DNA from 3 places in the Mesorhizobium sp. M0618 genome. Region 3 is predicted to be linked to each of the others. Evidence: riboswitches for the same ligand, from Rfam matches in the RefSeq annotation. Region 3 holds a riboswitch; each other region holds the start of a gene.
What was found. A riboswitch is a leader RNA that binds a small molecule or an ion and turns the genes downstream of it on or off. The one in region 3 is predicted to bind thiamine pyrophosphate.

Region 1: another riboswitch for thiamine pyrophosphate. It lies ahead of thiC (phosphomethylpyrimidine synthase ThiC); the one in region 3 lies ahead of thiB (thiamine ABC transporter substrate binding subunit).
Region 2: another riboswitch for thiamine pyrophosphate. It lies ahead of NKJ04_RS08270 (YkoF family thiamine/hydroxymethylpyrimidine-binding protein); the one in region 3 lies ahead of thiB (thiamine ABC transporter substrate binding subunit).

What each region holds. Positions count from the first base shown of each region.
Region 1 covers NZ_JAMYQH010000033.1:27,497-31,790, forward strand. Annotated here, with positions in the region: gene NKJ04_RS27660 (ATP-grasp domain-containing protein) at 1-879, shown strand, start outside; TPP riboswitch at 1,103-1,219, shown strand; gene thiC (phosphomethylpyrimidine synthase ThiC) at 1,323-3,158, shown strand; gene thiO (glycine oxidase ThiO) at 3,155-4,156, shown strand; gene thiS (sulfur carrier protein ThiS) at 4,125-4,294, shown strand, end outside.
Region 2 covers NZ_JAMYQH010000005.1:189,312-193,605, forward strand. Annotated here, with positions in the region: gene msrA (peptide-methionine (S)-S-oxide reductase MsrA) at 1-346, shown strand, start outside; gene NKJ04_RS08255 (hypothetical protein) at 372-605, shown strand; gene NKJ04_RS08260 (formyltransferase family protein) at 736-1,767, shown strand; gene NKJ04_RS08265 (RodZ family helix-turn-helix domain-containing protein) at 1,812-2,132, opposite strand; TPP riboswitch at 2,328-2,441, shown strand; gene NKJ04_RS08270 (YkoF family thiamine/hydroxymethylpyrimidine-binding protein) at 2,432-3,040, shown strand; gene NKJ04_RS08275 (ABC transporter permease) at 3,136-3,897, shown strand; gene NKJ04_RS08280 (ABC transporter ATP-binding protein) at 3,894-4,294, shown strand, end outside.
Region 3 covers NZ_JAMYQH010000030.1:46,732-51,025, forward strand. Annotated here, with positions in the region: gene NKJ04_RS26575 (ABC-F family ATP-binding cassette domain-containing protein) at 1-1,211, opposite strand, end outside; gene NKJ04_RS26580 (thiamine diphosphokinase) at 1,213-1,872, opposite strand; TPP riboswitch at 1,960-2,074, shown strand; gene thiB (thiamine ABC transporter substrate binding subunit) at 2,118-3,116, shown strand; gene thiP (thiamine/thiamine pyrophosphate ABC transporter permease) at 3,360-4,294, shown strand, end outside.

The DNA.
Region 1 (4,294 bases), on a different contig from region 3:
AGCTCGGCTGCAGAGATCGGCCTGCCCGTGATTCTTAAGCCGGCAGTAGGCAGCGGCAGCATGGGTGTCCGATTGTGCCGCAGCCTCGAAGACGTAGCCGAACATACGACCTATCTATTGGGCGGAAAGCACATATGGCGGTCTACACCGAAAATACTCGTCGAAGAATTCGCACAGGGCCCGTTCTATAGCATTAATGTTATGGGGAATGAGGTCGTTGCGATTTGCGCCAATGACTTTGGTCCCCTCCCCCATTTCGTCATACGTGAGGTGACGTATCCGGCCCTGCTAACCGATCAGGAGCGTGAGCGCATCGCCGATGTTTCGCTGAGCTGTTTGCGGGCTCTCGGCCTTGGCTGGGGGCCAACTAACATTGAACTCCGGTGCACGAAACGCGGTCCAGTTGTCATTGAAGTCAATCCGCGTCTTAGTGGCGCGCCCGACCCTCAACTGGTCCAGTTAGCTTACGGTGTCGACCTCGTCACCGAGCACATCAAGCTTGTCATTGGCGAGGAATGGGATCTGCGCAAAAAGCATTCGCATACTGCGGCCGCGCGATTCCTGCTTCCTGATCAAGATGGCACCCTCGACTGGATTGGTGGCGACACTCAGGCAGCTGCTATATTAGGTGTGGCCGAGGTCAAATTGAATGTTGAACCCAAGACACCGATCGTCAGGAAGGGGGATTTCCGAGACTGGATTGGACATGTCATTGCCACTTCGCCCAGCCGTGCTGAAACCGAGGGCGCCCTTCAGCGAGCGGTCGCCTTGATCGATTGGTCGATCACCCCTTTTCCGGCGACAATAGGAGGTGATCGAGAGCACGATGTTTGTGGGGCGTTCGGGCGGCCCACCAGTTCTGTTCCGATCAGGCAATGACGGCTTAAGATCCTTGAAACGCAGCAGTTCCGTCTACGTCAATGTCACATCAAGTTTGACGAGGCAAATGCAGCTTTGGCCACACCTGCCCTATCTCCCGCGGAACTTCTCCGCGACCCGTGGCGAGGCCGTCGGGCCAATTTGGGCCCAATTTGATTGCCGCCCACCGCCGCCGCAGGACGAACACGCGCTTGACAAGACAACCCCGGCCCGTTCAACTTGAGGCATTCACCAGGGGAGTCCCGGCAAGGGGCTGAGATACTGCTGGCTTTCGCGGCGCAGTGACCCGTTGAACCTGATCCAGTTCATACTGGCGTAGGGACGGTGCAAGCGCTCTGCGGGAGTTCACGCCCGAGGTCCTGTTTCGGCAGGTAGACAGAAGCGTCTTTTCATCCTTCCGGCACAGAACTGGGTCTCCAATGCATGAGCAAAGGAGCCTCAAGATGAATGCCCTCACCCCCGCCGTGTCGACGGGACCGCTGCCTGCTTCGCGTAAGATCCACAAGCCCGGTGCCATCCACCCGCAGATCAGGGTGCCGATGCGCGAAATCTCCGTCCATCCGACAGCCGGCGAACCGCCCGTCACCGTCTACGACCCGTCGGGCTCCTATACCGATCCGGCTGTCGAAACCAGCATCCAAAAAGGCCTGGCCCGGCTTCGCCACGAATGGATCTTGGCGCGCGGCGATGTCGAGGACTGCGACGGCCGCCACGTCCGGCCGGAAGACAATGGATACGCCACCGGCGAGCGCCTGACACCGGAATTTCCGATACGCAATCGGCCGCTCAAGGCCAAGCAGGGCAAGGCGGTGACCCAACTTGCCTATGCGCGCGCCGGCATCATCACGCCAGAAATGGAGTTCGTCGCCATCCGCGAGAACCTTGGTCGCGAGATCCTACGCGGCAAGCTTGAGCGCGACGGCGAGGCTTTCGGCGCGACGCTGCCCGATTTCGTCACGCCCGAATTCGTGCGTGACGAGGTGGCGCGCGGACGGGCGATCATCCCCGCCAACATCAACCATCCCGAGAGCGAGCCAATGATCATCGGCCGCAATTTCCTGGTCAAGATCAACGCCAACATCGGCAACTCCGCCGTCACATCATCGATGGCCGAAGAGGTCGAAAAAATGGTCTGGGCGATCCGCTGGGGCGCCGATACGGTGATGGACCTGTCGACCGGCCGCAACATCCACAACATCCGCGAATGGATCGTCCGCAACGCGCCGGTGCCGATCGGCACGGTGCCGCTCTACCAGGCGCTCGAGAAGGTTGGCGGCATTGCCGAGGACCTGACCTGGGAGGTCTACCGCGACACGCTGATCGAGCAGGCCGAGCAAGGCGTCGACTATTTCACCATCCACGCCGGCGTGCGGCTGCATTACATCCCGCTGACCGTTGACCGGGTCACGGGTATCGTCTCGCGCGGCGGCTCGATCATGGCAAAATGGTGCCTGCACCATCACCGGGAAAGCTTCCTCTACGAGCACTTCGCCGAGATCTGCGACATCGCCAGAGCCTACGACGTCTCCTTCTCGCTCGGCGACGGTCTTCGTCCAGGCTCGATCGCCGATGCGAACGACGCGGCGCAATTTGCCGAGTTGGAAACGCTCGGCGAACTGACGCAGATCGCCTGGGCGAAGGATTGCCAGGTAATGATCGAAGGCCCCGGCCACGTGCCGATGCACAAGATCAAGCAGAACATGGAAAAGCAGCTCGCCGTCTGCGGTGAGGCTCCGTTCTACACGCTTGGCCCGCTGACGACCGACATCGCGCCGGGCTATGACCACATCACCTCCGGCATCGGTGCCGCCATGATAGGCTGGTTCGGCACCGCAATGCTTTGCTACGTCACGCCGAAAGAGCATCTCGGCCTTCCCGACCGCAACGACGTCAAGATTGGCGTGATCACCTACAAGATCGCCGCCCATGCAGCCGATCTGGCGAAGGGCCATCCGGCAGCGAAAGTCAGGGATGATGCGCTTTCGCGCGCGCGCTTCGAGTTCCGCTGGGAGGACCAGTTCAATCTGTCGCTCGACCCGGAAACCGCGCGGTCCTTCCACGACCAGACTTTGCCCAAGGAAGCGCACAAGGTGGCGCATTTCTGCTCGATGTGCGGACCGAAATTCTGCTCGATGCGCATCTCTCACGATATCCGTGCCGAGGCGCAGAAAGAGGGCATGGCGGCGATGGCGGCGAAATACCGCGAGGGCGGTGATCTCTACCTGCCGGCGGACGAGACCGGCGCGCCGCTCATAGCTCAGCCACGTGAGCCATCATGAAGGTCTTGGTCAAAGGGGCCGGCGTTGCCGGCCTCACCGTCGCCTTCGAGTTCGCCGCACGCGGCGCGGTGGTTACCGTTGCCGAGACAAGGACTGCCCTTAGCGGCAATGCGTCGTGGTTCGCCGGTGGCATGTTGGCACCGTGGTGCGAGCGTGAAAGCGCCGAGCAGCCGGTGCTGGATCTCGGACGCGACGCCGCCGACTGGTGGGACGCCGCAACGCCCGGCTTGGTAGCACGACGGGGAACGCTGGTCTTGGCCGCGCCGCGCGATGCGCGCGAGCTCGACCGGTTCGCCAGCCGCACGACGGGCTATCGGCGCGTCGAGGAAGATGAAATTGCCTTGCTGGAGCCCGACTTAGCCGGCCGCTTCCGCCGCGGATTGCTCTTCCCCGACGAGGCTCACCTCGACCCACGCCCGGCGATGGCGGCACTTCATGACAAGCTTGCGACCATGGGTGTCAAATTCCACTTCGGCTGCGACGCCCGGCCTGTTTCGGGTTTCGCCCGTCAGATAGACTGTATGGGAATGGCAGCGGCCGATGACAGGCTGCGCGGTGTTCGCGGCGAAATGCTGATTCTTCGCACGCCTGATGTCTCGCTGTCGCGGCCGGTCCGTTTGCTGCATCCGCGCTTTCCGCTTTATGCCGTGCCGCGCACCGATCACCGTTTCATGATCGGAGCGACGATGATTGAAAGCCAGAGCGCCGGACCGGTGACGGCGCGTTCCATGATGGAGCTGCTGGGTACCGCCTATGCCCTCCACCCGGCCTTTGGCGAGGCCGAGATCGTTGAAACCGGTGTCGGCGTCCGCCCAGCCTTTCCCGACAATTTGCCGCGCGTCGAAACGAACGGTGAAATCATCGCGATCAACGGCCTCTATCGTCACGGTTTTCTCCTGGCTCCCGCCATGGCGCGCCAGGCTGCCGACCTGGTTTTCAGTCAAGACAGAACCAAGGAGCTTGCTCATGAAACTGATGGTCAACGGCGAAGCGCATGAGGTTGCCGCCACCACGCTGGCCGGGCTGCTTGCCGCGCTTGACTATGAGGGCGATTGGCTCGCGACCGCCGTCAACAACGACCTGGTGCAGAAAGCCAACCGGGCGGAATTCCAGTTGAACGACGGCGACCGGATTGA
Region 2 (4,294 bases), on a different contig from region 3:
TTTCGATCCGGCCATCATAAGCTATAGCACGCTGCTGGAACGCTTTTTCCAGATCCACGATCCGACGACGCGCAACCGCCAGGGCAACGATGTCGGGACGAGTTATCGCTCGGCGATCTATTACACCAGCGACGAACAGAAGCGCGTCGCCGAGGACACCATCGCCGATGTCGATGCCTCGGGCCTGTGGCCGGGCAAGGTTGTCACCGAAGTCGCACCCGTTGGTCCATTCTGGGAAGCCGAGCCCGAGCATCAGGACTATCTGGAGAAATATCCCAACGGATACACCTGCCACTTCGTCAGGCCAGGCTGGAAGCTGCCGGTTCGCGAGACGGCGGTTTCGTAGATTTGCAACTGCGATTTGCCCTGCATTGCTGCTCGACGGTGTCGTCGAGCAGATCATCGCATCCAAACCCCTTTCGGTCAGCGCGGCTTGTCGCGTCGGTGAAGCCATCGAGCTTTCACCAATGTGCGAAAGCGCCCTTCGAACACCTTCGTCAACGGCGAATGCGGATGCGGTAGGCAAACACGGTCAGGCGGTTGACAGCCTGCCGTATCGCGGTCCAACTGCGCAGGAAGAGTTGATTTCGGGAGACGGGCCGTGAAAAAAGTTTACGAAAAGCCAGTGTTTGTAAAACGCGAGCGTCTTTCGGTTGTCACTGCCTTGGCATCGCCTTCCACTCAGCCGACCTGACAAGCTCGCCCTGATCTGTCGGCCCGTTTGAGCCGCCGAAGATGAGGCCGATCGAATCGACCGATCACTCGGAGCCGATCACAGCCGTTTTTGTCCTCGATATCTCTAACTATACCGGGCCTCTGCTCGCCGGCTGGCTAGAGGCTGGAAATGCAATTGGCGCGATCATCGTGCCCGGGTTCCGGCGTCGTCCCACTGGTTTCAGCATTGGCAATTTCCGGCGAAGGCTTCAACGCAAGCTGCTGCTCAGGCGGTTTATCGGTAACACGCCTGTCAAGTTGATCGAATTTGGCCGCCCTTACGATTGGAATGCGCTTGGTCGGCAATTGTCTGACGTCCGCGCCGATGTGCTGGTCTGCTACACTTTGCCTGTCTTGATCCCTCAAGAGGTTCTTGGCCATTTTTCCAAAGGCGGGGTCAACCTCCACCCGGCGCTGCTCCCCGACTATCGAGGGCCCCACCCGATCCAGCGCTTGGCCGTGGACGGCCGGCATGCGGCTCATGGCGGCGTCACGCTCCACAAGATGTCCGCCGGTTTTGACGAGGGTGACATTCTCGGGCAGGTGCCGTTTTCCGAAGCTGACTGGACATCGAGAGAAGCCCTGGTCGACAGCACGGCAACCGCTATGCGGATTCTGGTGAGCGAGGCGGTGCCGACCTACTGCCGGGGGCTGTTGTCAGGAATGCCGCAGCCGAAAGGCGATTTCGTCTGGGCGCGGCTTCAGCCCAGCCACCTGATAATCTCGCCGGCCATGTCGGTCGAGCATGTTGTACGGCTATGGCATGTGCTTGGCCTTCTGCCAGGCATCTATCTTGAAATCGGAACGCGCAAAGTCAGGCTGGGATTCCAGATCAGAAGGCTGGGGCCCTGCACAGGAAAGGCTCCGGTCAGGCGGTGGGGAACAGTGGAATTTGATCTCGCCAACGGTCGGGTCCTGTATTTTACCTACGGTAGAGTGCTCAAACGGCTGCTCAATTCGAAACACCTATTTTCGCGCCCGCCCGCCGGGAGACCCGCTCCAGAAATCCGGCTGTTCGGCAAAGCGAGTGCTGCGGACCAGAAAAACGGATGAAGTCGCTGGGCGATGCCCAGCGGCTTCATCCGTTTGCGACGTGGTTACTTGCCACAATGATTATCGTTTACCGTTGGCGCCGTCGCGTTACCATCGGCGTCCGGCTGCGCGCCTTGCGGGTTGGTCGGGCAATTCTGATCCGCGTTCGAATTCATGTCCCCTACCGTGCCAGTCGTGCTGTTGGTCGTGCCCGGGTCGACAGTGTCCGGCTCGATCGTATTCGGGGAAGCCGGCGTGTTCGGCTCAACCGTCACCGACTTGCCGCTGCCGCTTCCATTTGCGTTGTTGCTGCCGGCGCTTTGCGCCATGGCTGACGTGGCCAGACCAATGGTGAGAACCGAAGCTGCGAGGATTTTCATGAACATGGTTTGTCTCCATTTCTGTGAAGTCGTCGCTTATTTTCTACGAAAGTGATCGCGTTGCGACTGTGGGGACAACCGGTCGCGGCGGCGAAGGTTCCCGACAAAATTCCGCTCAGGCGCACCGTGACTGGCGCAATGCTTTTGGCGCAGTGCTCTGAAAAAACGGCTTTCCCTTGAACTCGAATGATGCTTTAAGGCGCACATCCACAGGGGTGCTCCGTACGGTCGGGGCTGAGACGGGGGCGGCAAGCCCACAGACCCTAGAAGCTGATCTGGGTAATACCAGCGGAGCGAGGCGGGCGATGTTTTCAGGCGCACAGATTTCCCTATACCCCATGACCGACGAATTCGTCGGTGTCATTCTTGGCGCGCTCGGTGCGCTCGATCCCTGGCGCGACAAGCTCAGGATCGAGACCGACGACATCTCGACCTTGCTGGTCGGGTCGCCCGAAGTGCTGTTTCCCGCCATGCGCGACCTCTTCGTGGCGGCGGCACGTAGCGGCAAACATTGCGTGTTGTCGGCCACCATCTCGCGCGGGTGCCCTGGCGAGCCGGATGATCCGATCTGCCGCTCCGATGCACTTGGCGGGCCTGTCGGGCCACTCGGCCCGCGCAAGGATGCGGCCATCGCGGCGGTGCGCAATGCTGCTGCCACCGGCCAGCCGGCGGCGGCGCAGTTCTCGCTCTATGTGATGGGCACCGACGACCACATGGACGAGATCTACGGCTGCATCGATTTTCTCAAGCAGTCCGGCGTCTATGAGCGTTCCAAGCATTTCTGCACGAAACTGCGCGGTGATGCCGGTGCGATCTTTTCGGCGCTGGACGAGGCCTTCTGCCGCTTCGGACCAGGCGCCGGCCACGTAACCCTCGACGTCACGGTCTCGGCCAACAGCCCGTCGGCTGTCTGAAGCTGCCGCCGCATCCGCGCGGCCGTCAAAGGTTATCTCCCGTGGTCTCATCATCATTCGCTTCGCGCCCGATCGCGGGCCTTCTTGTCAAGGCAATGCCGGCCATGATCTCGGTCGGTTTGCTCCTAGTGGCGTGGGAGCTTTATGCCACCTATTCCGGCATCAGGCCGACGATGCTGCCGGCGCCGTCGCGCGTTTTCGAGCAAGCGCTGCTCAATCGCCAGGCGCTGGCCGACAACGCCATTCCGACCATCGGCGCCACGCTGCTCGGCTTTGCCTGTTCGCTCAGCGCCGCCTTCGTGCTGTCGATGCTGGTCGACTTCTTCCAGCCGCTGCGGCGTGCGCTGTTTCCCGTCTTCATCGTCAGCCAGACCTTGCCGCTGGTGGCCATCGCGCCGCTGGTGGTGCTGTGGTTCGGCTTCGGGCTGGCGCCCAAGATCATGCTGGTGGCGCTGGTTACCTTCTTTCCGATGCTGGTTGCATTGGTCGAGGGTTATGAGTCGACCGAGGCCGAGATCGGGCAAATGCTGCGCGCCATGGGGGCAGGGCGCTGGCGCATCTTCGTGCTGGCACGGCTGCCTTCGGCGCTGCCCTATTTCTTCGCTGGCTTGAGGATCTCCATCACCTACGCCGTGGTCGGCGCGATCTTCGCCGAATATGCGGGGGCCGCGAAGGGGCTGGGCATCTACATGCTCAACGCCAAGAACAATTTCCGTCCTGACCTGGTTCTTGCCGCCGTCGGAGTGAGCGCTGCCCTGACCCTTGTCCTGTTCGGGTTGACTGTACTGCTGCAGCGCCTTGCGATGCCCTGGGAGCGGGCCGGCAAGGAAACCGCCGGGAAGGGAGCCTGGCGATGAGCCGGCTGGAACTGCGGCACGTGCGCAAGGCGTTCGGTCGGCTCGACGTGCTGGCCGATATTTCGCTTAGCGTCGGCGCTGGTGAATTCGTCTCGATTCTTGGACCCTCGGGCGCCGGCAAATCGACGCTCTTTCAGCTTCTGACCGGCGCCGAGCATGGCGAGGGCGAGATGTTGTTCGACGGCGCGCCGCTCGACGACCACGGCAGGCATTTCGCCTTCATGCCGCAGCGTGACGCGCTGATGCCGTGGCGGCGCATCCTCGACAACGCGACGCTCGGGCTCGAAGTCCAAGGCATGAGGAGACAGGCGGCGCGGGTGCGCGTTGCGCCGTTGTTTGCCGAATTCGGGCTTGCCGGCTTCGAGCGGCATTTTCCAGCGCAACTGTCCGGCGGTAT
Region 3 (4,294 bases):
TCGCGCACCGGCGTGCGTGCCTGCTCCGGCTTGAACAGGAAATCCTTCATGTAGGAGACGACGTGGCGCTGCTCGCCATTGATGACGAGGTTCTCGCCGCGCCCGTCGGTGAGATATTGCGCCAGCGTCTCCTGCGGGTCGACCGCCTCGCGCTTCTGGTCGAGCGTGGCGATCTCCAGATTGGTGCCGAGCCGCACCGAACCGGCGTCCGGCTTCATCTCGCCGGTTAGCATCTTCAAGAGCGTCGTCTTGCCGGCGCCGTTCGGCCCGACCAGGCCGACGCGATCGCCGCGCTGGATGCGGGTCGAAAACCCCTTGACCACGGTGAGATCGCCAAAGCTCTTCTCGATGTTCTTCGCCTCGATCACCAGCTTGCCGGACTCGGCGGCGTCGCTCGCCACCATGGTCGCCGACCCTTCGGCACCGCGATGGCCGCGAAAACGCTGGCGCATGGTCTGCAACTCGCCGAGCCGGCGCATGTTTCGCTTGCGCCGCGCCGTCACGCCGTAGCGCAGCCAATGCTCTTCGCGAACGATCTGGCGGCCGAGTTTATGCTGCTCGCGCTCTTCTTCCTCCAGGACCAGGTCGCGCCATTCCTCGAAATGGCCAAAGCCCTTGTCCAGCCTGCGGGTCTGGCCGCGATCGAGCCAGATGGTGGCGCGCGACACACGTTCGAGAAAGCGGCGGTCGTGCGAGATGACGATCAGTGCCGAGGAGGTGCGGATGAGTTCTTCTTCCAGCCATTCGATGACCGAGAGGTCGAGATGGTTGGTCGGCTCATCGAGCAGCAGGATGTCTGGCTCCGGCGCCATGACGCGGGCAAGGGCAGCACGCCTCGCCTCGCCGCCCGACAGATCGTTCGGACGTTCCTCACCCGACAGTCCGAGATGCTCCATCAGATAGCTGGCGCGGTAGGGATCGTCGGCAGGGCCAAGCCCGGCCTCGATATAGGCGCGGACAGTCGCAAAGCCCTCCATGTCGGGCATCTGCGGCAAATAGCGGATAGTTGCCGAAGGCTGGCGGAACACCTCGCCGTCCTGCGGCTCGATCAGGCCAGCGGCGATCTTCAGCAGGGTCGACTTGCCCGACCCGTTGCGGCCGACCAGTGCAATCTTGTCGCCGGCCGAAGCCGTCAAGGCGGCGCCGTCGAGCAGCGGCGTGCCGCCGAAGGTCAGTTTTATCCCGTCGAGGTTGAGAAGAGGCGGGGCCATGTCAGCTTTCAGGTAAGGGATAGGGATGAGCGAGCAGCATCGCGCGGCCATGGCCGAGCGCGATTTCGAGGCGGCCCCCGGTCTTGTCGGACTTGACCTCGTTGGAGATGGTCAGCGACGAACCGAACGCCACCTTGACGTGGTTCAGCGGCCATTTGGCGCCGGTGACGGTCAGGCCGGCGAGCTCGGAAAAGCCGAGCACCGAAAACAGCGTGCCATCGGCATAGTCGAAGCCGGCCGTTCCGCGCAGCAGGGGAATGCCCTCCTGGGCGCCGCTGGTCAGGAGCACATCAGTCCCGGCCTCGGCCAGCCGGAGGGCAAGCGCCAGATGCAGGAAAGCGTGGTCGGCGCGCTTGCCGCCGAAAGCACCGGCGAGCACCAGGCGGGTCGCGCCGCGCTCGAGTGCGGCGGCAATGGCCAGTTCGCCATCGGTCTGGTCCTTTTCCGCCGGGAAGGTCCGGCGCGGCACGGCAGCGAGATCGTCAGGCAGCTTGGCTGGCACGGAATCGAAATCGCCCACCCACAGTTCGGGCACGAGACCCAGCAGCCGCGCATGCCCGATGCCGGCGTCGGCGGCGATGACGCGGGAGCCTTCGGCCTGGCGGTCGAGCCGTGGCGTGCGGATGAGATCGCCGCCAAGCAGGATGGTGAATGTGCTCATATCGTGTGGCCCTTACCAGCCCGGCACGGGAAACGGAAGGCGGCAAACTCCCACTTGCATGGGGGATCGGCCCGGCCTATGTGTCGAAACGCTCTAACGGGGTGCCGGACGCGATCTTCGCGGACCGGCTGAGAGGCAGTCTCGCCAACCCGCTGAACCTGATCCGGTTTGTACCGGCGGAGGGATTAGACGTTTCGGACAGTCCGACGCCTCAATTCCTTTCAATTCGAACGAAGGAGGCGCCGATGCGCACGCATTTATACGCTCTAGTCTCAGCAATGGCCGTGGTCCTGTCCGGACCGGCCTTGGCCAAGGACAAACTCACCGTCTACACCTATGAGAGCTTTACCGCCGACTGGGGTCCGGGTCCCGTGGTGAAGAAGGAGTTCGAGGCCGAATGCGGCTGCGATGTCGAGTTCGTCTCCGTCGCCGACGGCGTCGCGCTGCTCAACCGCGTCAGATTGGAAGGCGCATCGACCAAGGCCGATATCGTGCTTGGCCTCGACACCAATCTCACCGCCGATGCCAAGGCGTCAGGCTTGTTCGCGCCGCATGGCGGCGTAACTGATGTCAACGTGCCGGGTGGCTGGAGCGACGATACTTTTGTCCCCTTTGACTACGGATATTTCGCCGTCGTCTACGACACCGAGAAGCTGAAGATCCCGCCGAAAAGCCTGAAAGAGCTGGTCGAGGGCAGTGCCGATGACAAGATCGTCATCCAGGATCCGCGCACCTCCACGCCGGGCCTCGGTCTGCTTCTGTGGGTCAAGTCAGTCTATGGCGACAAGGCGCCCGAGGCCTGGGCCAAGCTCAAGGCGAAAGTGCTGACCGTGACGCCGGGCTGGAGCGAGGCCTATGGGCTGTTCACCAAGGGCGAGGCGCCGATGGTGCTGTCCTACACGACGTCGCCGGCCTACCACATGGTCGCCGAGAAGACAGAGCGCTATCAGGCAGCGTCGTTCGAGGAGGGCGAGTATTTGCAGATAGAAGTAGCGGGTATCACCACGGCGGGGGCCAAGAACCCGCTGGCGGCCAAGTTCATCGCCTTCATGACCGGGCCGAAATTCCAGGATGCCATCCCCGAGACCAACTGGATGTTCCCGGCCGGCAAGACCGACAAGCCGCTCAATCCGGCCTTCGACAAACTGGTCAAGCCGACCAAGACCTTGCTGTTCAGCCCGCAAGAGGTCGCTGCCAACCGCAAGGCTTGGGTCGATGAATGGCTGGCGGTGATGAGCAAGTAGGCTTGCGAGTTCTTTTGATGTTCGCGCCACTCCACCCCCCTCTGGCCTGCCGGCAATCTCCCCCTCAAGGGGGGAGATTGGCAGCGTCGTTGCTGGTTATAGTCCGGCAACGTTGGAGACTAGCGGAAGCATGGGTGACGGCCGATCTCCTCCCTGGAGGGGGAGATGTCCGGCAGGACAGAGGGGGGCGCCAAGGAACGCAATCCTTTGTAATTGCCGCGATGGAAAGAATGGTGGTCCAGCGTGCAACGCGCGTCTGACCCCCGCATCACCGCTGGCACCCTCGCGCTCGCTGCAATCGCGCTGCTGATCGGCGGCGCGTTTGCTGGCCTGCTTTTCGAGGGCGCCCATGATTTCTCGGGCGCCTGGGCAACCTTCGATCCCTATCTGCTTCGCGTCATTCGCTTCACGCTCTGGCAAGCGGCGCTCTCGACGCTGCTTTCGGTCATCCCGGCGCTGTTCGTGGCGCGCGCTCTGTCGCGGCACCCACGTTTCTTCGCTCGCGCCTTCATCCTGCAGATCTTCGCCGTGCCGTTGGCGCTGCCGGCTATTGTCGCAGCACTCGGCATCCTGGCGCTTTATGGCCGTGCCGGCTATTTCGCCGGCGTGCTTGCCGTGATCGGCGGGGGAAGCTGGCCGGGCATCTATGGCCTGTCCGGCATCCTCGTCGCCCATGTCTTCTTCAACCTGCCGCTGGCGACGCGGCTGTTCCTCGAGGCGCTGCAGACCATACCGGCCGACCAATGGCGGTTGGCGAGCCAGCTCGGCATGGCGGCGCGGCCGGCGTTCCGGCTGATCGAATGGCCAACGCTGCGCGCCGCACTGCCCGGCGTCGCCGGGCTGGTGTTCATGCTCTGCATCACATCCTTCACCATCGTGCTGACGCTCGGCGGCGGGCCGGCCGCGACGACGCTTGAGGTCGGCATCTACCAGGCGCTGCGCTTCGATTTCGATCCCGCGCGGGCCGTTACACTGACGCTGTTGCAGATCGCCTTGACCTTTATCGTTGTGCTGGCCCTGACGCGCCTGGGCGCCAATGTGGTCGGCGACACCAATTTGCCGGTCGCGCAACGCCGCTATCTCTCGGTCAATCGGAGCGAGACCTGGTTGAACGCGCTAGTCATCATCCTGGCGCTGCTGTTCGTCGTTGGGCCGATGGCGGCAACCGTGGTGGCCGG